2 regions of the Lachnospira rogosae (ex Hitch et al. 2025) genome follow, and region 2 is predicted to be linked to the other one. Evidence: predicted binding sites of a transcription regulator. Region 2 holds the regulator's gene; the other holds the start of a gene.
What was found. Region 2 encodes NrdR, which represses ribonucleotide reductase genes. Its sites were predicted from a motif close to CACAANATNTTGTG; they were not measured.

Region 1: nrdD (anaerobic ribonucleoside-triphosphate reductase) is a predicted target of NrdR. The motif match lies at 1,578-1,591, and genes of this name have one in related genera.

Annotation. Positions count from the first base shown of each region.
Region 1 covers NZ_JBBMER010000002.1:404,052-416,667, reverse strand. The annotation lists gene WMO14_RS04200 (GGDEF domain-containing protein) at 1-1,494, shown strand, start outside; gene nrdD (anaerobic ribonucleoside-triphosphate reductase) at 1,798-3,981, shown strand; gene thiC (phosphomethylpyrimidine synthase ThiC) at 4,039-5,346, opposite strand; TPP riboswitch at 5,540-5,649, opposite strand; gene WMO14_RS04185 (phosphatase PAP2 family protein) at 5,733-6,413, opposite strand; gene WMO14_RS04180 (ATP-binding cassette domain-containing protein) at 6,690-7,364, shown strand; gene WMO14_RS04175 (hypothetical protein) at 7,351-8,166, shown strand; gene WMO14_RS04170 (WD40/YVTN/BNR-like repeat-containing protein) at 8,188-9,663, shown strand; gene WMO14_RS04165 (carbamoyl phosphate synthase small subunit) at 9,840-10,913, shown strand; gene carB (carbamoyl-phosphate synthase large subunit) at 10,918-12,616, shown strand, end outside.
Region 2 covers NZ_JBBMER010000002.1:208,593-221,208, forward strand. The annotation lists gene WMO14_RS03335 (ABC transporter ATP-binding protein) at 1-412, shown strand, start outside; gene WMO14_RS03340 (ABC transporter permease) at 409-1,227, shown strand; gene WMO14_RS03345 (DUF5721 family protein) at 1,371-1,874, shown strand; gene htpG (molecular chaperone HtpG) at 2,080-4,074, shown strand; gene lepB (signal peptidase I) at 4,150-4,863, shown strand; gene WMO14_RS03360 (DUF1540 domain-containing protein) at 4,998-5,309, shown strand; gene efp (elongation factor P) at 5,400-5,957, shown strand; gene aroQ (type II 3-dehydroquinate dehydratase) at 6,135-6,578, opposite strand; gene WMO14_RS03375 (shikimate kinase) at 6,581-7,090, opposite strand; gene aroE (shikimate dehydrogenase) at 7,083-7,955, opposite strand; gene WMO14_RS03385 (YqeG family HAD IIIA-type phosphatase) at 8,065-8,586, opposite strand; gene nrdR (transcriptional regulator NrdR) at 8,654-9,103, opposite strand; gene sigG (RNA polymerase sporulation sigma factor SigG) at 9,456-10,232, opposite strand; gene WMO14_RS03400 (zinc metallopeptidase) at 10,372-11,055, opposite strand; gene WMO14_RS03405 (PRC-barrel domain-containing protein) at 11,236-11,490, shown strand; gene WMO14_RS03410 (lactonase family protein) at 11,569-12,616, shown strand, end outside.

The sequences.
Region 1 (12,616 bases), 200 kb from region 2:
AGTGTTGTAGAGACTAATCGCAGGATATGTGACGATATCGCAATGGAAAGAGTAGTTATGGGACTCACAGGCGAGTATGTATTTGCGTATTCTGAGAAGACTGGGGATATTAAGATTGTAAGATATGAAGGCATTTCAAGAGAAGTAATAACTAGAATGCCTATTGATGAATGGGAAGCATATATGCTTGATGGCAGAATTCTTGAAGAGGACGTTGTTGAACTGAATAATCTGATAAGGTATATAAAGCTGTATACATCAGAGTTCAGTGTCAAGCTTACAACTAATATGAGAACATTTGGCAAAGCTATGGAAAAGGTTAAGTTCGTAGGAGCTGTATATACTAAGTATACAGGTGAGAATATGGTTATTGGAAGGATTATTCTTGCTGACGGAACTAACAGTATGGGTAATATTGTTGAGATTGCCGATGAACTTACTATGGATTCGCTTACCAAGGTGTATAATAAGAAGACTATAACAGAGTATGCACAGAAGCTTGTTAAGAAAGAGAAGATTAACAGGGTAAGCATAGTTATACTTGATGTTGATTATTTCAAGCAGGTTAATGACAGATATGGACATCTCTATGGAGATAAAGTACTTACAAGAGTAGCCAAGAAGCTTAAAGAGGTTGTTGGTGAAGATGGTGTTGTCGGACGTATAGGCGGAGATGAATTTATGATCGTCTTAAATGGAATTAATGACGATTATTCATTAAGAGGAATATTAAGAGCTATACGAACACAGGTTAAGTGGGAATTCAAGAATGATTATGAAAATTTTCAGGTCACGACATCAATAGGTGTTGCATTCAGTCCTAATAATGGACACGAATATGAAGAATTGTTTAAAAAGGCTGATTTCTGTCTTTATGTAGCAAAGGAAAAGGGCAGGGACAGGTATGTATTTTTCAGGGATGAGATACATAAAGAGTCTTATGAGAATTCTCTTAACCAGAAGGATAAGATATTTAATGACGGCAGGGAGATGCGCGAATTAAGATATCTTACAGACATTATGTTACAGTTTAACACAGACAGAAAGGGTGCTGTAAGCAATATGTTTGAACATATGATTCAGACTTACAAGGTGGACAGCATAAGCATTTATAAAGGTAAGGCTTTAAAGAGGTGTTTGACATTTGGACAGCAGCTTGAGGATGCGGAGTATCTGCCATATGTTAATACAGATGGCTTTAATAAGCTTATGGGAGATAAGAATTATATATCAGCCGATTTCGTCAACAGAAATCTGGATGTAGCTCCTGAATTTGTTGAGGAGATGAAGAAGCGGCATATATGTTCAACAATCCAGTGCTTTATTGGTGGCAGGGATGATATAAAAGGTGTTCTTACAATAGATAAGACCAAAGAAGCTTCACAGTGGGCAGAATATGAGATAGAGTGTGCTGTGATAACATCAACTTTATTGTATACAATAATAAGTGATGAAGAGCAGGATTATGTTGCAGCGATGAATATTACTGATTAAAAACAGCCCCTAATTACTATTGGCATAAGTAATTAGGGGAATTTTATATATTGCAGTATATTGTATTTATATTGTATTAAATCCACAACATATTGTGTTTGTATTGACTTGAAGATATATGTGATGTAAAATTTAAACTGCGCTATACAAGAGAACTCTTGTGTAGCGCATTATATACGATTAGGGTAGATAAAGCCCCAATATGATATATTTTATTATTAATAAATATTACGCGTAATTTTATTTGTATACTAAATGTGAATAGAAATTTATTGTCAGGTAAAAAGGGAGGGTTTACTAATTATGAAGATAATCAAACGTAGTGGATCAGAAGTTACATTTGATATTAGTAAAATAATGGCAGCAGTTGCAAAGGCAAATAAGGAGGTTGTACATAGCGAAAGACTTTCTGATGAGCAGATTGAAACAATATCTGATAATGTCGAGAGCATCTGCCAGGAGATGAACAGATCACTTAATGTTGAAGAAATTCAGGATCTTGTTGAGAACCAGATTATGAATATGAGGGCATTTGCAGTAGCCAGAAAGTATATCACATACAGATATAAGAGAGCTCTTGTAAGAAAGTCTAACTCAACAGATGAGCAGATATTAAGTCTTTTAGAGTGCAATAATGAGGAAGTAAAGCAGGAGAATTCCAATAAGAATCCTACTGTTAATAGTGTACAGAGAGATTATATGGCAGGAGAGGTAAGCAAGGATATTACTAAAAGATTTCTTCTTCCAGCAGATATTGTAGATGCACACGAGCAGGGACTTATACATTTTCATGATGCAGATTATTTCGCACAGCATATGCACAACTGCTGTCTTGTAAACCTTGAAGATATGCTCCAGAACGGAACGGTTATAAGCGAAACAATGATTGAGAAGCCACACAGCTTTTCTACAGCCTGTAATATAGCTACACAGGCTATTGCACAGATTGCCAGCTCACAGTATGGCGGACAGAGCATTTCATTAGCACACCTTGCTCCATTTGTCCAGATAAGCAGGGAAAAGTTCATTAAGCAGGTTGCAGAGGAATTCAAGGCAACTGGAATTGATGCAGGAGAAGATAAGATTAAGGAAGTTGCAGAATTAAGAGTAAGAGATGAAATTAAACGTGGTGTACAGATGATTCAGTATCAGGTAATAACACTTATGACAACTAATGGACAGGCTCCATTTGTTACTGTATTTATGTATCTTGATGAGGTTCCGGAAGGACAGACAAGAGAAGACCTTGCCCTTGTAATAGAGGAAGTTCTTAAGCAGAGAATACAGGGTGTTAAGAACGAAAAGGGTGTATGGATTACACCAGCGTTTCCTAAGCTTATATATGTGCTAGAGGAAGATAATATAAGAGAAGATTCAAAGTATTGGAACCTTACACAGCTTGCCGCTAAATGTACAGCTAAGAGAATGGTTCCAGATTATATATCAGAAAAGATTATGAAGAAGCTTAAGGTTGATAAGTTTGGAGAAGGACATTGCTTCCCTTGTATGGGCTGTCGTTCTTTCCTGACACCTTATAATGACCCAGAGAATGATAATAAGCCTAAATATTATGGACGTTTTAATCAGGGTGTAGTTACACTTAATCTTGTAGATGTAGCATGTTCATCAGGTAAGGATATGGATAAATTCTGGAAAATCCTTGATGAAAGACTTGAGCTTTGTAAGAGAGCACTTATGTGCAGACATTATAGATTAAAAGGTACTCCATCAGATGTTGCACCAATTCTCTGGCAGAATGGTGCACTTGCAAGACTTAAGAAGGGCGAAACCATTGATAAGCTTCTTTACGGCGGATATTCTACTATTTCTTTAGGGTATGCTGGTCTGTGTGAATGTACTTACTATATGAAGGGTGTTACACATACGGATCCTAATGGTACAGAATTTGCATTAAAGCTTATGACATATTTAAGAGATACCTGTAACCGCTGGGCCAAGGAGACTAATATAGATTTCAGTCTTTACGGAACACCGCTTGAATCAACAACTTATAAGTTTGCTAAGAATCTTCAGAAAAGATTTGGCAAGATAAAAGGTGTTACGGATAAGAATTATATAACTAATAGTTACCATGTTCACGTAACAGAGAATATCAACGCATTTGACAAGCTGAAGTTCGAGGCTCAGTTCCAGGAGCTTTCACCAGGTGGTGCAATAAGCTATGTAGAAGTTCCAGATATGAATGATAATATACCAGCAGTTCTTTCTGTTATGCAGTTCATATATGACAATATTATGTATGCAGAGCTTAATACAAAAAGCGATTATTGTCAGGTATGCGGTTATACAGGACAGATACAGATTATAAACGATGATGATGGAAAGCTTATATGGGAATGCCCTAATTGTGGCAACCGTAATCAGGATAAGATGAATGTTGCAAGAAGAACATGCGGTTATATTGGAACACAGTTCTGGAATCAGGGACGTACACAGGAGATTAAGGAAAGAGTGCTTCATCTTTAATATTTAACAGTATATTAAAAGCCAGCCGGAATAATATCCGGCTGGCTTTTTGGTGTATTATTCATCAAATATACTAACGATTTCACCGTCCATAATTTTATTCATATTCTTAACGGCACAGAAATTACCGCACATAGAGCAGGTATCTTCTTTTTCTGGCTTGGCTTCCTGTCTGTAGCGTCTTGCTTTTTCTGGGTCTATGGCAGCATCAAATTGTGCATCCCAGTCAAGTACACGTCTTGCTTTATCCATCTTTAAATCCCAGTCGATTGCACCGGGAACACCTTTTGCAATATCAGCAGCGTGAGCTGCAATTCTTGCTGCAATAATTCCTTCTTTAACATCATTTAAGTCAGGAAGACGAAGATGTTCAGCAGGAGTTACATAGCAGAGGAAAGAAGCACCATATGTAGCAGCGATAGCACCACCGATAGCAGAAGTTATATGGTCATAGCCAGGTGCAATATCTGTAACAAGAGGTCCAAGTACATAGAAAGGAGCACCCTTGCATATGGTTTTTTGGATTTCCATATTAGCCTGAATCTGGTTGATTGGCATATGTCCAGGCCCTTCAATCATAACCTGAACGTCCTTTTCCCAAGCACGTCTTGTAAGTTCACCTAGAGTAACAAGCTCCTCAATCTGTGATATATCAGAGGCATCCATAATACAGCCAGGCCTGCAGGCATCACCAAGACTCATAGTAACGTCATATTCGCGGCATATATCAAGTACTTCGTCATAGTATTCAAAAAATGGATTTTCATTGCCTGTCATTTCCATCCACGCATAGATGATTGAACCGCCTCTTGATACAATGTTCATAAGACGTTTGTCGGCTCTGAATTTCTTAGCTGTAGCTTTGTTAATTCCACAATGGATAGTCATAAAGTCAACACCATCTTCAGCGTGCATTCTTACAATATCAAGCCATTCCTTAGCAGTAATTTCCTTAAGAGCCTTGTGATAATATACAACGGCATCATATATTGGAACAGTACCGATGATTGCTGGACATTCAGTAGTAAGCTTTCTTCTGAACTTCTGTGTGTCCCCAAATGAACTTAAATCCATTATGGCCTCAGCACCCATTTTTACTGCATTATTTACCTTATCAAGTTCCATATCAAGGTCAACACAGTCTCTTGAAGTACCAAGATTGACGTTAATTTTAGTACGAAGCATAGAGCCTATTCCGTTAGGGTCAAGGCATTTGTGATTTTTGTTAGCTGGTATAATAACCTGTCCACAGGCTACGAGTTTTACAAGTTCATTAATATCCATGTGTTCTTTAGCTGCAACACATTCCATTTCTTTAGTGATAATGCCTTTTCTGGCGGCATCCATCTGTGTTGTGTATTCCATAAGTATCCTCCATTTCCACACATAATACAAAATAAAAATTCATAATAAGTATTGGTGCTTTCGTGTAATGTATTAATTAGGGAACTGACTGGAAGAATTAGGAAGATGAATATTTATACAGATTAAAAAATAGAACGTAACATAAAATTATAATATCTGCATTTAATTTAACATCATATATTTGATTAAAATGACTAGAGAATAATAATCTTCCTACGGTGGCATTATCCACATCAGGTATATGGGTCGGAACCGGATTCCCTCTCAGCCAGGCAAAAGCCTTCTGCTCCCCAGTTAATATCTTATGATTGATAGTATAACATCTGCCCGATAAAAGTCAATCTTATGTAAAGACTTTTATCGGGCAGGTTATAATAATATTATTGTTAATCTGTTATAGACTGCTGCTGGCTTTCAGCTTCGCACTTTGCTTCTGTATTTCTTTCTGGCAGAATGTAAAGCATAAAATACATAAATGCCATAAGAACGATACCTCCGATAACATCATATACAGAGTGTTGTTTTAAGAATATTGTTGACAGGCATATAAGTATACATAATATAAGTGAAGCATTGACAATATATTTGTGCTCTTTAAGTGCCTTACACTTTGAAAGGGCAGTGTGGACGGCAATTGAATTATATACATGTATGCTTGGAAATACGTTGGTTGTCGTATCGGTAGCATAGAGTACAGCAACAAGCTTTCCAAATATATTATCAGGGATGTTATCAGGTCTTAATGTTAGACCATTAGGGTATATCATACATATAAACATAGATACCGACATACCGATAATAAGTGAAAGAGCAAATCTTATAAATTCTTTATTGTCTGCTTTCAGAACCATATATATGCATGAAGCAGCTATATAGACAAACCATAAAAGATAAGGGATTATAAATATCTCAAGGAAAGGTATATAGCTGTCGATTGTTCCGTTTAATATGTGAATTCCGGGATAATCCATAGTTATTTTATGCTCAAGATAAAAGAACCAGGGAAGATATATAAAAGCGTAAAGTGCAAAAAGCAGACGCCACCATATTTTTTTAAATGTTTTCATCATAACCTTCATTTCCAGCAGATAACCGCTATAATAAATAATATTAAAATGTTAGCATTGTTTCTAATCAAAAGCAATAGCAATTTGATTATGTGTTTACAAAGTTATAGATTTTTAATATAATATTTTGTTGTGATTTAATATTTAATAAAAAATTATTATAATAGTTAGAAAATGTTTGTAAAGTAAGTGATGGATTGGTATACAATTATGTTGTAGATGTCCGGATATATTAACGGCTGTCACTTAATTATATGATATGAATTGGAGAAAAATATGCTTAAATTAAGCCATATAAAAAAGAGCTATAAGAAGAATGAAGTTCTTACAGATATATCCTTTACATTTGAGGAGGGACAGATATATCCTATACTTGGTGGACCGGGAGCTGGAAGAACAACATTATTTGAGTGTATATGTGGAGATATATCTGTTGATGACGGAAGCATAGTTACAATTGATAAGTGTAAATATTTTTATGCGGCAAAGCAGAGTGTTCTTCCTGTATACATAACAGGTTATGAGTTTATAAGTATGCTTTGTGATATGGAGAGAGACGACCCTGAGCCAGAGGATATATTTGATAGAATTGGGTTCAGTGTTGCCAAGAGAGATGAGCTTATAGCGGATTATACATTTGAGGAGAAGAAGCTTTTACAGCTTGCCTGTATTCTTGTAATAAGACCTTATGTTGTGCTTTTTGATGAGCCACTTGATTATTGCAGTGAAGAATACATTAATAAGTTTATCGAAGTTATTAATACAATAAAAGAAGGCAGGATAATACTTATCTCAACAGGACTTCTAGAGATTTCCAAGAGGATAAGTGAGGATACGCTAGTCTTAAATAACGGAGAATTTAATCACATAGATAAAAAGACTATGGAAATTCCAGAGATAAGGAAGGCAGTTTTAGATATATTAGGGGAGACAGACAATGAGATTATTTAGGAAGCTGTTTGCTGAGAAGATTTTAAGGTTTTATGAGGGTACTAATGCAGGTATAAGATATATAAGTAATGCACCACTTATAGGCAGATGTGTTAAAGAGAATACATTTGCAGAGAATTCCAAGGCGAGATTATTTGTTGGAATTATGGCACAGTTATTTATGGTTTTATGGGAATTTATAAAGAAGTTTGCATATGTATTTATTCTTATATATATACCATATGTGCTTATAGGTCTTGAGTGTCCATTGATTAAGGCCAATCAGGAGCTTACAATTATATATATGTTTGTTATGCTTTCGGTTATATGCGGAAGTCTTTCTAACAACATATTATTTACTATAGGTGACAGGGATTACCTTATGATAAGAGTTATGTCAATAAGTCCATATATGAATTTTTTAGGAAAGCTTCTTTATAAGATGGTTACTGAATTCATATTTTATTTTATTATTCTTAATATATTCGGCGTTTCGTGGTTTCATTCGCTTATGCTCTGTATGCTTACGATATGCGTAAGACCTATAGGTGAGATGTTTGCGATTATGTCTTTTGATCATTTTATATGGGTATATGAGAATAGAAGTGTGTTTAATGGAACTGTTATGGCGGTATGTGTTTTACTTGCGTATGGTGTGCCATTTTTTGTAAGACGACTTTCCCATAACTGGCTCTATGCAGTACATCCTTTTGTGGTGCTGGTATTTTTCCTTGCAGGAGCTGGTGCAATGTATTTCTTATGGTGGTATAAGTATTACAGAAAGATTGTCAGAGAGGCTATGCATTTAAAACACGAGAGCTGATTAGGATGATGGAGAACGAATATGAAGAAAAAGAACAGAGAAAAGTTAAGATTGATTACATTAAGGGTATGTATAGGGATTCTTTGTGCTTTTGTTATAGCTGTATTCATACGTTCGTATTATTACAGAAGCAAGGAAAGTAATCTTGATATTAAGTCAAGGTATACTTTCACGGTGGATATAGATGCTTACGGGGATGTTATTGATGAGCAGTATCAGACAAGGGCAGCTACATATGATGATTCTAATGTCATAAATACGATGCCTGATGTATCACAGGTTAAGACAGAAACAGTGGCCAGGACGTGGCTTAATGAGTATGTTAATCAGTATATGAATGAGTATCTTCCGTATAATAAGTCAGTTAAGAGGATGACAATAGATGATATTAATGTATTGAATGAAGATGAACATACAGCGTTAATAAGTTTTTCGGTAATTCTTAAAAATGCTGCTTCTGATTATTTTCTTTCGTGGGACGGAGTTACTGATGATGACAGATTGAAATGTGAGTGGGTTGTATCTTACTATATTGATGCACATACTGACAACACTGCTACGGTGTATGTTACATCAGCATTAAGTCCGGAAGAATACGGAATAGCACAGTACAATGAGAAGGCAGCCCTGGCAGCAGATAGCGAGAACAAGACCAATGCTTCTACAGACCTGCTTGCAAGATATGTTATAAGAGATGATATATTGAGTGTAACTTATGATGATGGTGAGCATTATGCAACTGTTCCAGTAGATGTTGAAAATCTTATGTATGAAAGCGGAAGTACAAGCACGTTGAAGGATGGAAGTTATCTTATAACTACATCAAAGACTGCATTTTTATTTGGCGGCAGGATGGGAAGTTCTAAGAAAGTACCGGTAACTCTTATATATTCTGATGATAAAGGTGTTAACTGGACCAGCTGTGAACTTGATAATATATATAACGCAGAAGATTACTATGTTGATTTCTTTGATGAGAATAAGGGTGTTATTGTATGTGGTTATGCCAGGACTGATAATGAAAAGGAGTCTTACAGGATATACCAGACAGCTAATGGTGGCGAGACGTGGACAACAGTTGGAAGCGGTCCTGCTAATTATATATTAAAAGGTGTTATGTATGTGGACGAAAATGTTGGATTTTTCTGCTACAATTATGCAGAAGGAATGGACGGCAATCTTTATATGACTAAAGATGGCGGCAAGACATTTTCTAAAGTGACACTTCCAGAACAGGAGCTTGACAGTACAGCCAAGTCATCAACGGCTTCAAGCACGGTAGCTGATGATGAGTTAAGATGGAATGATGTATACAAGGAAGCGTTAGTTCCTACAGTTGATGGTAAAGGTATTATAACTGTATATCTTACACAGGGTTCTAATGGAACTTATAATGATGGCAAGACGGCGGCTAAGTATCAGTCATCTGATAAAGGTGATACATGGGTGTTCGTAAGCCAGCTTGAGATTACGCAGAATAATAATAAGCATAATTGACTTTTTGCTTGAATTATTATTCATTATATGATAATATTTATGGAGTTTAAGAAAAAAAGACATTTTTGTGTCTTTTTTTTTGCGCAAAAGTCAATTGAAACTATATAAAGACTATTAACAGTTGTGGTTTGCGCACTATAATCAATTTAATATACGAAAGGGAATAGGTGGCATTCATGAAAGCATTTTTAATACTTGAAGATGGAACAGTATTTAAGGGAACAAGTATTGGTTCCACTCGCGAAGTCATTAGCGAAATAGTTTTTAATACTTCGATGACAGGATATCTGGAGGTGTTAACTGATCCTTCATATGCAGGACAGGCAGTTACAATGACATATCCTCTGATTGGCAACTATGGCGTCTGCTATAAAGATATGGAGTCTGAAAAAGCATGGCCAGATGGATTTATTGTGAGAGAATTATCAAGGATGCCAAGTAACTTCAGAAATGAAGCTCCTATACAGAAGTTCCTTTTAGATAATGATATACCAGGTATCTGTGGAATAGATACAAGAGCCCTTACTAAGATATTAAGAGAAAAGGGTACTATGAACGGAATGATTACAACTAACGAAAATTATAATCTTGATGAAGTACTTCCTAAGATTAAGGAATACAAGGTTGCAGGGGTTGTAAGAAAGGTTACATGCAAGGAAAAGTATGTACTTAACGGAGATGGACCAAGAGTTGCGCTTATGGATTTCGGTGCAAAGAAGAACATTGCTAAGTCTCTTAATGACAGAGGCTGCGAGGTTACAGTATATCCAGCATATACAAAGGCAGAGGAAATCTTAGCTTCCAATCCAGATGGTATTATGTTATCAAATGGTCCTGGAGATCCTAAGGAATGTGTAGAGATAATCGAAGAGATAAAGAAGCTTTATGCAAGCAATGTGCCTATATTTGCCATATGTCTTGGACATCAGCTTATGTCTCTTGCGACAGGTGCTGATACACACAGATTAAAGTATGGACACAGAGGTGCTAACCACCCTGTTAAGGATCTTGCTACTGGAAAGGTATATATATCAACACAGAATCATGGTTATGTTGTAGATGAAGCAACACTTAATCCAGAGGTTGCAGAACCAGCATTTGAAAATGTTAATGATAAGACTAATGAAGGTCTATCTTATAAGGGTAAGAATATATTTACTGTACAGTTCCATCCGGAAGCTTGTGCAGGACCACAGGATACAGCGTATCTTTTTGACAGATTTATGGATATGATGAAGAAGGAGGACTAAGACAATGCCAAAGAATCCTAATATAAAGAAGGTTTTAGTAATCGGTTCAGGTCCAATCGTAATCGGACAGGCAGCAGAATTTGACTATGCAGGTACACAGGCTTGCCGTTCTCTTAAGGAAGAGGGAATAGAAGTATGCCTCGTTAACTCTAACCCAGCGACTATCATGACAGATAAGGATATTGCTGATGAAGTATATATTGAACCTCTTACTGTAGAAGCATTAAAGCAGATTATATTAAAGGAAAAGCCAGACAGCATCTTACCTACACTTGGTGGACAGGCTGGTCTTAACCTTGCTATGGAGATAGCAGAGACAGGTTTCCTTGAAGAGAATAATGTACAGCTTATAGGTACAACTGCACTTACAATTAAGAAGGCAGAAGACAGACTTATGTTCAAGGAAACTATGGAAAAGATAGGTGAACCTTGTGCACCTTCATTAGTTGTTAATGATGTTCCATCTGGTGAAGCATTTGCAGCTAAGATTGGTTATCCGGTTGTTCTTCGTCCTGCTTACACACTTGGTGGAAGCGGCGGTGGTATCGCCCATAACGTAGAAGAATTAAGAGAGATTCTTGAGAATGGTTTAAGACTTTCAAGAGTTGGTGAAGTTCTTGTTGAAAGATGTATATCTGGCTGGAAGGAAATCGAATATGAGGTAATGCGTGACAGCAACGGAACATGCATAACTATATGTAATATGGAGAATATCGATCCTGTTGGTGTACATACGGGTGATAGTATCGTAGTTGCTCCTTCACAGACACTTTCAGATAAGGAATATCAGATGCTTAGAACATCTGCCCTTAACATTATAGATGAGCTTGGTATCACAGGTGGATGTAATGTACAGTATGCACTTCATCCAGACAGCTTTGAATACTGCGTTATTGAGGTTAATCCTCGTGTAAGCCGTTCTTCAGCACTTGCTTCTAAGGCTACAGGTTATCCTATCGCCAAGGTTGCAGCTAAGATTGCACTTGGTTATACACTTGATGAGATTAAGAACGCAGTTACAGGAAAGACATATGCAAGTTTTGAGCCAGCACTTGACTACTGTGTAGTTAAGATACCTAGACTTCCATTTGATAAGTTTATCTCTGCAAAGAGAACACTTACAACACAGATGAAGGCTACTGGTGAGGTTATGAGTATATCTGATAACTTCGAGGGTGGTCTTATGAAGGCTATACGTTCACTTGAACAGCATGTTGACAGTCTTATGTCATACGATTTTACAGGACTTACAGACGAGGAACTCTTAGAAGATCTTGCTGTAGTTGATGACAGAAGAATCTGGAAGATAGCAGAAGGTTTAAGAAGAGGCATAGAGCCAGCAGTTATGCATGACATAACAAAGATTGACAGATGGTTTATAGATAAGCTTCAGATTATCGTTGAGATGGAGAATTCTTTAAAGAAAGGTCCTCTTACAGAAGAATTATTAAGAGAGGCTAAGAGAATTGAGTTCCCTGATAATGTTATTGGAGAACTTACAGGACATACAGAAAGAGAAATAAAAGAACTTCGTGATAAGTATGATATTCACGCAGCATTTAAGATGGTTGATACTTGTGCCGCTGAGTTCGCAGCTACAACTCCTTACTACTATTCAGTATATGGCAGTGAGAATGAAGCTGCAGAGACTAAGAATAAGAAGAAAGTTCTTGTACTTGGTTCAGGTCCAATAAGAATTGGAC
Region 2 (12,616 bases):
TGACAATATGCTAAAAGAGTATGGCCTATACCAGTTTTGCAATGTCCATCCTTCTGAATTATCCGGAGGCATGCGTCAGCGTGCGGCATTAATAAGAACCCTTGCACTTAACCCGGATATTCTTCTGCTTGATGAACCATTTTCCGCTCTTGATTACCAGACGAGGCTTGAAGTGTCTGATGATATCGGCAAAATCATTAAAGAGCAGAAAAAAACAGCCATTCTTGTTACTCACGATATATCGGAGGCTATCTCTATGGGCGATTGTGTCGTTATTCTTTCACACAGGCCTGCACATATTAAAAAAGTTGTTAATATCAACCTTTCCATTCCTGACCGGACACCATTTACTTCAAGACAGGCTCCTGAATTTGCAGGATATTTTAATGAAATATGGGAGGATATACAATGAATAAATCTATCAAAGCAATCAATAAAAAAGACATCTCTAACTCCCGTACACAATATCTTAACCACATAAGATTATATAAAATCTCCATAACTGTATTAAGATTTTTGATTTTAATGGCATTTATTGCCGCCTGGGAAATATCAACCCGTACTGGTATTCTTAATCCATTTATATTCAGCTCACCATCAAGAATATGCACAACTTTTATTGCTATGGCTAAAGATAACAGCATATTCATTCATATATGGACGACACTTTTTGAAACATTTTTATCTTTCTTCCTTATTATAATTGTCGGAATGGGAGCAGCGATTCTTCTCTGGCTGTGGAAAGGCTTATCAGACTGCCTTGAGCCTTTCCTTATTGTGCTTAACAGCCTGCCCAAATCAGCACTTGCCCCTATGATAATTGTCTGGCTTGGCAATAATATGAAAGCTATTATCATAACTGCTATATCTGTATCTATATTTGGTATGATAATTAACATATATACCGGATTTTTAGAAATTGACAAGGAGAAAATCATTCTTATTAAGACACTCGGCGGTACTAAGAAAGATATTCTTAAGAAACTCATACTTCCCGGTTCTAAGCAGATAATAATAAGCAATATGAAGGTCAACATCGGTCTTTGCCTTGTTGGTGTAATAATTGGCGAATTCTTAGCCGCTGATAAGGGACTTGGCTACCTTATTATATATGGTTCGCAGGTATTCAAGATGACTTATGTATCTATGAGCATTGTTATACTCTGCATTATCTCAACTGTTCTATTCAAACTTGTTGATGTCATAGAGAAAATGTTTCGTGATTGACATTTTTATCTTTTCATAGTATACTGCAAATATACAAATTATGCTTTATATCGCATACAGTTTATTGTATACTCATATAGCTTATAATTAATGGCATTACTATAGATTATCACGCGCCCCGCTGGCGCAGAAATGAGGATTTAATGATTTCACTCCGCATTAAGGACACTAAAGTATTTATGTCCCAGCTGCTTATCAAGGATACCTTCGATAGAATGCTTCTGTCAGAAGCCACAATAAAGACTGCGTGTTCATACACTATTAATGGACAGATTAACAAGGAATATTATTCTGATGAAGAATGGGATAATCTTAATAATAACGAAAAGTCTTATTCAGAATGGGGTAATATTAAGCCATTCTGTTTTAGTCTTATTAAGGGTAATAAAGTTCCTGCTGCTATGAAGCTTGTTATGCTTGCCTCTTATGAACTTGTCACAGATATTATCGCAAAGAATAACATCGCTGTTATGCCTGAGAATGTTAATGGTCTTTTTATTAATATGAAGTATCAGGAAGGTCATGTAGATATTATTACAGGAACTTCTCTTAATGTATTTACATTAGATAAGCAGCTTGATACAGCTTTCGACAAGTATGTTAAGACTTTTCTTGCTAATGCCGGTCTTGATTTTGAAGAATTATAGTAAGTTTATTAATATTTAATATTTTTCTAAAGCCTTGATTTTACTGTATTATATCAATTTTTGTTAGCACTCATTAGATTTGAGTGCTAATTTCTGCTTGACTTCCACTTTTAACAATATTAAACTTAGACTTAATTAAGGATATAAAGATACATATATTTATTCTTTACATCTAATGAATATTAAAAGATAGGAGATAATAATTATGTCTAATACACACGGAAGTTTATCTATTAACAGTGACAATATTTTTCCAATAATTAAAAAATGGATGTACTCTGACCACGATATTTTCTACAGAGAGCTTATATCTAACGGCTGCGATGCCATAACCAAGCTTAAGAAGCTTGATATGATTGGTGAATATGAAGCACCTGATGATATTGAATATAAGATTGATGTTAAAGTAAGTGCTAATAATAAGACTATCAAGATTATTGATAATGGTATTGGTATGACTGATGGTGAAGTTGAAGAATATATTAACCAGATTGCTTTCTCTGGTGCAGAAGCATTTCTTGAAAAATATAAGGACAAGGCTAATGATGACCAGATTATCGGTCACTTCGGACTTGGTTTCTACTCAGCATTTATGGTAGCTGATAAGGTTACTATTGATACTCTTTCTTTTAAGGAAGGTGCTAAGGCTGTTCACTGGGAATGTGACGGCGGTACAGAGTATGATATGTCTGATGGAACAGCTGCAACTCCTGGTACTACTATCACTCTTTACTTAAATGAAGACAGCTACGAATTCGCCAATGAATACAAGGCTCGTGAAGTAGTTGAAAAGTACTGCTCATTTATGCCAGTACCAATCTTCCTTACTAATGAAGATGCCGGCGAACAGACAGAAGAGATTCCAGAGGAAGAAGTAACAGATAAGGATACTGTTCTTGATACATTTATCAAGGAAGCTGTTACAGAAGAAGTTGAAAAAGAGGACGGCACTAAAGAGACAGTCGAAAAAGTTCCAGCAAAGAAGATGGCTAAGATTGTTAAAAGACCTGTTGCTATCAATGATATCCACCCTCTCTGGACTAAACACCCTAACGAATGTACTGAGGATGAATATAAGGAATTCTACCGCAAGGTATTTAACGATTATAAAGAGCCTTTATTCTGGATTCACCTTAATATGGACTATCCTTTTAACTTAAAGGGTATACTTTACTTCCCTAAGATTAATACAGAATACGAGTCAATTGAAGGAACAATTAAGCTTTACAATAATCAGGTATTCGTTGCAGATAACATCAAGGAAGTTATTCCTGAATTCCTTCTTCTCTTAAAGGGTGTTATTGATTGTCCAGATCTTCCTCTTAACGTATCACGTTCTGCACTCCAGAATGATGGCTTTGTTAAGAAGATTTCTGATTACATTACTAAAAAGGTTGCTGACAAGCTTTCTGGTATGTGCAAGACTAACCGTGAGAACTATGAGAAATATTGGGATGACATCAACCCATTCATCAAATTTGGCTGCTTAAAAGATGAAAAGTTCGCTGAGAAGATGAATGATTACATTATATTCAAGAACCTTGAAGGCAAGTATTTAACACTTAAGGATTACCTTGAAGCTAACAAGGAAAAGCACGAGAATACAGTCTTCTATGTAACTGATGAGAAGGAACAGAGCCAGTATATCAATATGTTTAAGAAAGAGAATATGGATGCTATCATTCTTACTCACAATATTGACCAGCCATTCATCACTCATCTTGAAGGCAAGAACGAGGGTCTTAAATTTGCAAGAATTGATACTGACCTTTCTGATATATTCAAGGAAGAAACAAGCGAAGATGAATTAAAGGATGCAACTGAAAGCCTTACAGCTACATTTAAGAAAGCACTTAACAATGATAATCTTAATATCAAGGTTGAAAAGTTAAAGGATGCTTCTGTATCTTCTATGATTACTCTTTCCGAGCAGGATAGACGTATGCAGGATATGATGAAGATGTACGGTATGTCAGGAATGGATCCGGCTATGTTTGGTTCTACAGGACAGACTTTAATTCTTAATGCTAACAACAGTCTTGTTCAGTATGTTCTTAACAATAAAGATGGTGAGAATACTGATATTATCTGTAAACAGCTTTACGACCTTGCACTTATAAGCCACGCTCCACTTACAGGAAACCAGATGACTGAATTCATTGCAAGAAGTAATAAGATTATGGAATTACTTGCAAAATAATACAATTTAACATATGATAGGATATACGGGGTGAATTCATTCGCCCCGTATATCAATTAGATTGGGGACTAACGTATGACTACTAATAACAACAATACACCTGATGAAGATGATTTAGATTATATCGATTTTGATGATGATTATGATGATATTGAAGATGACGATGATGACAATGATGATTATTCTTACAGCCGTTCTGATAATATCAGCAGACATACAGATAATAATAAGAAGCAGGAGTATTCTGTTGTTAAATTTATAGTATCAGAAGCCTTCAGTTTCATTAAAATTGTAATATTTGCAGCTATCATTGCCCTGCTCTGCACCAATTTCATAATCATTAATGCCGAAGTTCCATCTGGCTCTATGAGAGATACAATATGGGAAGGCGACCGCCTTTTCGGTTTCAGGCTTGCTTACAAGTTCAGCGAACCAAAGCGCGGTGACGTTATAATCTTTAAATATCCTGATAATGAGTCAGAGAATTATGTTAAGCGTGTTATTGGTCTTCCTAATGAAATAGTCCAGATTAAGGAAGGGCATGTATACATCAATGGTGATGAGCTTGATGAGCCATATATCAAAGAATATATATATGATGACGGCGAAACACACACTTATATTGTTCCTGACGGCTGTTATTTTATGCTTGGTGATAATCGTAATAACTCCAAAGACTCAAGATACTGGACTAACACATATGTTAAGAAAGAAAAGATAATTGCCAAGGTGCTTATCCGTTATTACAGCGGTGAAAAGGGACGCATTTCCTTTAGCAGAATCAGTTAAAATTTCATACAATTTATAATGTAACGTATAATAAATCACCTCCTGTTAATACTACTACTGTGTATTGCAAATGTTCTATTTATTAAAGCATTTACCAGACACTTAAGTTAAAGATTAACAGGAGGTAATTTATTATGACTAATTTAAGCTGTAACGCTTGTAGCTGTGTACACAATGATGATAACTGCTGCTGCCTTAATGGTATTGATGTAAAGGGAAGTAATGCCTGTGAGTGCAGTGAAACTTGCTGTGGAAGCTATTCTTACAAAGATGGCTCTGCTAAGAATAATACTGCTTCACCTAAGCTTAATCTTCAGATAAAGTGTGCCGCACATAACTGCGTGTATAACAATAACGAAGCTTGTCAGGCTGACCACGTTGATATATCAGGCATAACAGCCGTAAATGCTGACGATACGGTCTGTTCAACCTTTAAATCCAAATAATAAATTAACATAAACAAAAAAGAGGTTGCCAAATTATTCATTTTATTATAAAATTATAATAGTTATGATAATTAGGAGGTATACCAAAGAATGGTAAGCGCAGGAGATTTTAAGAATGGTTTAACAATTCAGATGGATAATAACATTTGGCAGATTATTGAATTCCAGCATGTAAAGCCTGGTAAGGGTGCTGCTTTCGTTAGAACAAAGTTAAAGAATATCGTGAGTGGTGGTGTTGTTGAAAAGTCTTTCAGACCTACAGAAAAGTTTGACCTCGCTCATATTGAGAAGAGAGAATATCAGTATCTTTACTCAGATGGTGATCTTTACAACTTTATGGATACAGAGACATTTGAACAGATTGCATTATCTGCTGAGAATGTTGGTGATTCACTTAAGTTCGTTAAAGAGAACGAAATGGTTAAGCTCTGTTCACACAACGGTAACGTATTCTCTATTGAGCCACCTATCACTGTTGAACTTCAGATTACAGAATCTGAACCAGGTGTTAAGGGTGATACAGCTACAGGTGCTACAAAGCCAGCTATCCTTGAAACAGGTGCTAAGATTTTAGTTCCATTATTTGTTAACCAGGGTGATACAATTAAGATTGATACAAGAACAGGTGAATATATTTCACGTGTTTAGTTAATCAGATTAAAGGTTAAGATTTATAAGATATTTATTATATTTTAACATAATAAGTTCTTAAAAAGAGCCTGTACACTTTCATCGGTGTACAGGCTCTTTTTATTCTGCCCATTATAAAGAAGAACCTATAGCCAAATCGTGCTATAGGTTCTTCTTTATAATGATTATCCTCTATTAATTACTCTTCGTCATATCTGTTAATGCTTCCATCGCATACAGATAACCTCTAAGTCCAAGTCCTACAACCTGTCCCTGACATACTGGAACTGTAACAGATGTATGTCTGAATTCTTCTCTTGTATGAACATTGGATATATGTACTTCTATCTTCGGTATTGCAGCTATCGAAGCAAGTGCATCTCTTACTGCATAGCTGTAATGTGTAAATGCCCCCGGATTAATTACAATACCATCAACATCATTGTAATAAGCTTCCTGAAGCTTATCTATAATTGCACCCTCATGGTTGCTCTGGAATACCTCAACTTTAACATTAAGTTCCTCTGCTTTCTTGTTAATCATATCAACAAGCGTGTCATAATTATCATTGCCATATATTCCTTTTTCTCTTATTCCAAGGAAATTAATATTAGGTCCGTTAATAACAAGTATCTTCATTGCTAATCCTCCATATTCTTAATGATTGCTGTATACATCTGTTCAAATGACATCTTCTGCGTATCAACTATCATATCAGCCGCATCCAGATATATATCTTCTCTCTGCTCCATAAGGTTATGTATCTTCTCGTGAAGCCCACCGCCCTGTAATAATGGACGTTTGGTGTCCTTGCTCAACCTTTTGCAAAGTTCCTCCTCAGAAGCTTTAAGATATACTACTGTTCCAAGCTTTCTTAAAAGCTCCCTATTGACCTCTCTTAACACAAGTCCGCCACCAACAGATATGACGCAGTTATCAAGAGTATCTGATAACTCTTTTACCGTCTCTGTCTCCATATCCCTGAAAGCTTCCTCTCCCTTCGTTGCAAAGATTTCGCTTATTGTTGTATTCTGCTTTTTCTCGATATACTCATCTGTATCATAGAACTTTCTATTATGTCGTCTTGAAACCCAGCGGCCAAATGTCGTCTTTCCACTTCCCATAAATCCAATAAGTACAATATTATTCAATTCCAAGTTCCTCTTTCATCTTATTATACACTTTATCCGCCTGTTCTTTTGTGACACTTACATCATTCCATAACTCATACGCCGCAACCCCTTGGTATAAAAGCATTTTTAAACCGTTGCAGGCTGGCTTTCCGGCATTTTTACACATTTTCATAAAACGTGTTTCACTAGGATTATATATAATATCAACTCCGACTTTTACCTTCTTATAAAATGCTTCATCATCAATTACAACATCATCCACATTAGGATAAAGTCCAACGCTTGTGGTCTGTATCACAACGTAATCATCAGCTTCCAGCTTATCATACTCACTTATAAGCATAGGCTTTATACATTCTTTACCGAAATAATCATTAACTGCTTTGGCTATATCGTAAGCCTTTTCCTTAGTCCTGTTAAGCATATATATTTCTTTAGCACCGCTCTTTGCACATAAAAATGCTATTGCTCTTGCCGCTCCGCCTGCACCAAGAATTACACAACGGCTGCCTAAAAGCACAACTCCCTCGTCTATAAGTTCTCTTTCAAGTCCCAATATATCTGTATTATAGCCTTTATAGCCCTTATCTGTTCTTACAAGCGTATTAACAGCTCCTATAGCTTTAGCAAGCGGATCAATATCCACAAGTGACTCCATAACAGCCTGCTTGTGTGGAACTGTTACATTAAGTCCTAATATGTTAAGTGCATAAGCTCCCTTTACTGCTGTGACAACATCACCCTTTTCAACCTTGAAGGTTGTATACACCATATTCATATCCATAAGCTGTGCAAGGCTGTTATGTATCACCGGGGAAATTGAATGTCCCACCGGATTACCTATAAGACCGCACACTCTTGTTGTACCATTAATATCTATCATTAAAATCTTACTTCCTTTCTTATGAGCTTATATCTAAAGTACAGATAAATTCATATATTATGAAATCACAATAAATATATATCTTGAAATTATATTAAACCTATATGTATTAGAAACCTGCTTTTCCGCCTTCTCTTTTAATATGCTTCTTATAAAAATGCAGAACTATCCATTCAAGCCTTCTTTTTAGAATTATCTGTATCTCCTCGTGCTTGTCTATCGGCTTTACAAGAACAGACTTAATTCCTGCCCTGTTAGCACCCCACACATCTGTGAACAACTGATCCCCCACAAAATATGTGTCAGACTTATCAGTATTCATATACTCCATAGCTTTAACATAATTCTTAGGAGATGGCTTTCCTGCCTTGCTTACATATAATGAACCAACCTCATCTGCAAGCGGCTTAACCCTGTATTCTTTATTATTGGATATTATGCAGGTATTATATCCCATAGCCTTTAAATCACCGAACAGCTTCTTTGCACGCTCAGTAACCGGTGCTCCGTGTTCAACAAGCGTGTTGTCAACATCAAATATAATTCCCCTGTAACCTTTATCATAAAGTCCCTTATAATCTATATCGTATGCAGAATCTATATACATATCCGGATAAAATCTTTTAAACATCTGTAATTACTACCTTTCTTATCAGCTTTTCTGCTGTTCTTAAGCATTTGTTGCTTTTAAGTATTTACTACTTTTTAAGTATTTTCTTGATTTCGTCCATAAATGTATTAACATCCTTAAACTCCCTGTATACAGAAGCAAATCTTACATATGCAACTTCATCTAAATCCTTTAACTTATCCATAACAATAGAACCTATCGTTGTTGTAGGTATCTCTTTCTCCTCCATATTAAATATCTGTCCCTCAATGTCATCTACCATATCATTAATCTGTTTCATTGATATCGGACGCTTATGGCACGACCTGACTATTCCAGCCACTATCTTTTCCCTGTCATAAGGTTCTCTGTTATTATCTTTCTTCACAACTATAAGAGGAAGTGTCTCTACTTTCTCGTATGTGGTAAAACGCTTTCCACATTCATCACACTGACGGCGTCTTCTTATAGAGCTGTCATCTGTAGGTCTTGAATCTATTACTCTTGTATTCTCTTTTCCGCAATATGGGCACTTCATTCACAAACCTCCCCTAAATACAATAAACTACTAGAATTATAGCCCACTGGTGCTGTTATGTCAAAATATCTATAAAATATTCCATAAACACACTATAGCACTAATTAATAATCAATCTATATTAAAGTCAAAAGCCTTTCTGAACAGGCAAAAAGCCTTTCTGACTGTAAAGACATACAATAATAATACCATATACAATACACATAACATAAAATATCAGGGCTGCCGCACCAAATATAATCTATAATATAAAGACATTATCAACCTGTTATTATCTTCCTATTATAAATTCTACTTTATGCGACAGCCCTTTATTTATTTATTTATTATTTTATTAATACTTGCTATGCTGTTAAGACATATGCTTCTTCATATTCTTAAGAGCACATTTTTCAAGCCTGCTTACCTGTGCCTGTGATATTCCAATCTCTTCGGCTATCTCCATCTGTGTCTTATATTCATAAAAACGCTTTCTTATTATCTGCTGTTCACGCCCGCTTAACTTTGCAAAGGCAGAGTCCAATGCCAGATGTGTAACCCAATTCTCTTCTCCATCTGCTTTATCTTTAATCTGGTCTATGACATATAATGTATCCCCGCCTTCATTAAATACCGGTTCATACAATGAAACAGTTGGGGATACAGCCTCAAGTGCTATAACAATATCCTCCTTAGATGCTCCTATCTCACTTGCAATCTCCGATATTGTCGGTTCCTTCTGCCTGCTCTTTAATAGCTGTTCTTTTGTATAAAGTGCCTTATAAGCCATATCCTTTAATGAACGGCTCACTCTTATTGCACTGTTATCACGAAGATACCTCTTAATCTCCCCAGTAATCATTGGAACTGCATAAGTTGAGAACTGCACGCCCTGCGATACATCAAAATTGTCTATTGATTTTATAAGACCTATACAGCCAATCTGGAATAAATCATCCACATTTTCATTACTGTTAGAAAATCTGCCAACAATGCTTAATACCAGACGGAGATTACCTTTAATAAATCTCTCTCTTGCTGTCTGGTCACCAGCCTTTATCTTTAATAAAAGCTCTTTCTTCTCCTTCGCACTAAGCAGAGGCAGCTCCTGCGTATTAACACCACATATCGTAACTTTTACACCAGCCATTAACCTTTCCTCCTAAAGACATTGCGAACATTTATCTTTAGTGGAAAGGCATACATTTAAGTTCGCTTATATTACAAGCATTACCACATAAATGTACTTTTATACTGTTGTGAACTGGCAATTATATACATATTTAATATTAATCATCTCTTCTTGTAAGAAGAACAAGTCTTAAAAGCTGAAGAATAGATGTAAGAAGTGCCGCTACATATGTTAATGCTGCTGCTGTAAGCACCTTTCTTGCACCGGTAAGTTCACTTGACTCAAGCATATTACGTTCTCTTAAGGTTCTTAATGCTCTTGCGGAAGCATCAAATTCAACCGGGAGAGTAAGAAGCTGGAATACTACAACAAGTGAGAAAAGCACTACTCCAAGCTGCATAAGTCCTGTAGCTCCAAGGAATAAACCTAAAAGAATTATTGGCCATGAAAGAGCTGAACCAATATTAGCTATCGGTATTACAGCTGCTCTTATCTTAATTGGAAAATATTCTTCGTCATACTGCATAGCATGTCCACACTCATGGGCGGCCACGCCTATAGCTGCTACTGATGTTGAATTGTATACAGAATCTGATAATCTAAGAACTCCTTCCTTTGGTGAATAATGGTCTGTAAGATTACCGCTTACTCTCTCAATTCTTACATTAGTAATTCCTGCCGCTCTTAATATTTCCTGTGCTGCCATAGCACCTGTAAGCCCTGAACGGCTGTTATACTTATCATATCTGTTAAATGTCGATTTAACATTCATAGATGCTATAAGACTTATTATTGCACCTATAATAACGAGTATATATGTTGCATCATAGAAATAATACATATATTTTCCTCCATCGAATTATCAATTTTATTATTTAATATGATAGCCTATGCCAATCTGTGTGTCAAACCCATAACACATTTGTTCATTAATATTTCATTATTATACCTGTTATATGCACTTTCCCCTTTAAAAATACATATTTTATATTAAGTATAATTATATAAAATGAGGTGTTGTATGAAGATATTTGAACTAAAAAACAAGCAGGTTATCAACGAAGAGGACTGCTGTATTATAGGCTGTGTTATTGATATTGACTTTGACCCTAAAAATGGCTGTATCAATTCTATAATAATTCCTGGTCCTGGACGGCTTTGCGGCTTCTTTGGACGTGAATTTGTGTATGTCATACCTTTCAGATGTATCAAATCTATTGGGCGTGACATTATCCTTGTCAATGTCTGCCTTGATAAACATAAAGAAAAATGCTAATATATACATATAATTTAGTGAGTACACGGTTATTTAACTTATCTTGACTATACGTTATATTTTGATTGGAGGTTACTTATGAACGATAGATATGTGGCTTATGCAGGTACTTATACCCACGAAAGCAGCAAAGGTATTCATATATATGATATGGACGTTGAAAAGGGACGAATAACTGAAAGATGTGAGGTTACAATTGATAATCCCTCATATATAACATTATCTTCTAATAAGAAGTATTTATACGCAATATGTGATCAGGGTATTTCTTCATTTGCTATTACTGAAGATGGTTCTCTTGAACTTATGAATGTTGCTTCTATCAACGGAATGAGAGGCTGTCATATTTCTGTAACTAAGGATAACCGTTTTCTTGTTATTTCCGGCTATCACGATGGCAAGATTACTGTAATGCATATTAATGCTGATGGTTCTTTAGGCGATATAGCTGATGAGGTATTTCATAAGGGTCTTGGAAGCGTTGCTGAACGTAATTTCAGACCCCATATAAGTCATACCTGCTTTACACCTGATGAAGAACTTTTATGTGTATGTGATCTTGGAATTGACCAGATTAAGCTTTATGAATTCAACCATACAACTGGAAAGCTCAAGCTTTTTGATATTATACGTTCACAGCTTGAATCTGCTCCAAGAAAGATGATATTCTCAGAAGATGGACGATTCGCTTATGTTGTATGTGAATTAAAGAATTATATTAACGTATATTCTTATGATGCTTCTTCTGATAAGAACAGATTTGAGATGATTCAGAATATATTCACTGTAAGACGCGACCATAAGTCTAACAGTGCAGCTTCAGACATATGCCTTACTAATTCAGGCAATAACTTAATCTGCTCTAATGCCGGTGATAACACTGCTACAATATATTCTGTGGACAAGACTACAGGAAAGATAATTACACTTAACTCACTTCCTGTAAGTGGTGATTATCCTAAGTACATATGCCTTTTTCCTGATGACAAGCACCTTTTATCCATGAATAATGAAGGCAACTCAATAACAATATTTACTGTAGACTATACCAAAGGACTTATTGTTATGAATGGCAAAGAACTTAAAATATCACGTCCTAACAATATGGTTATTAAAAAGTTAGATT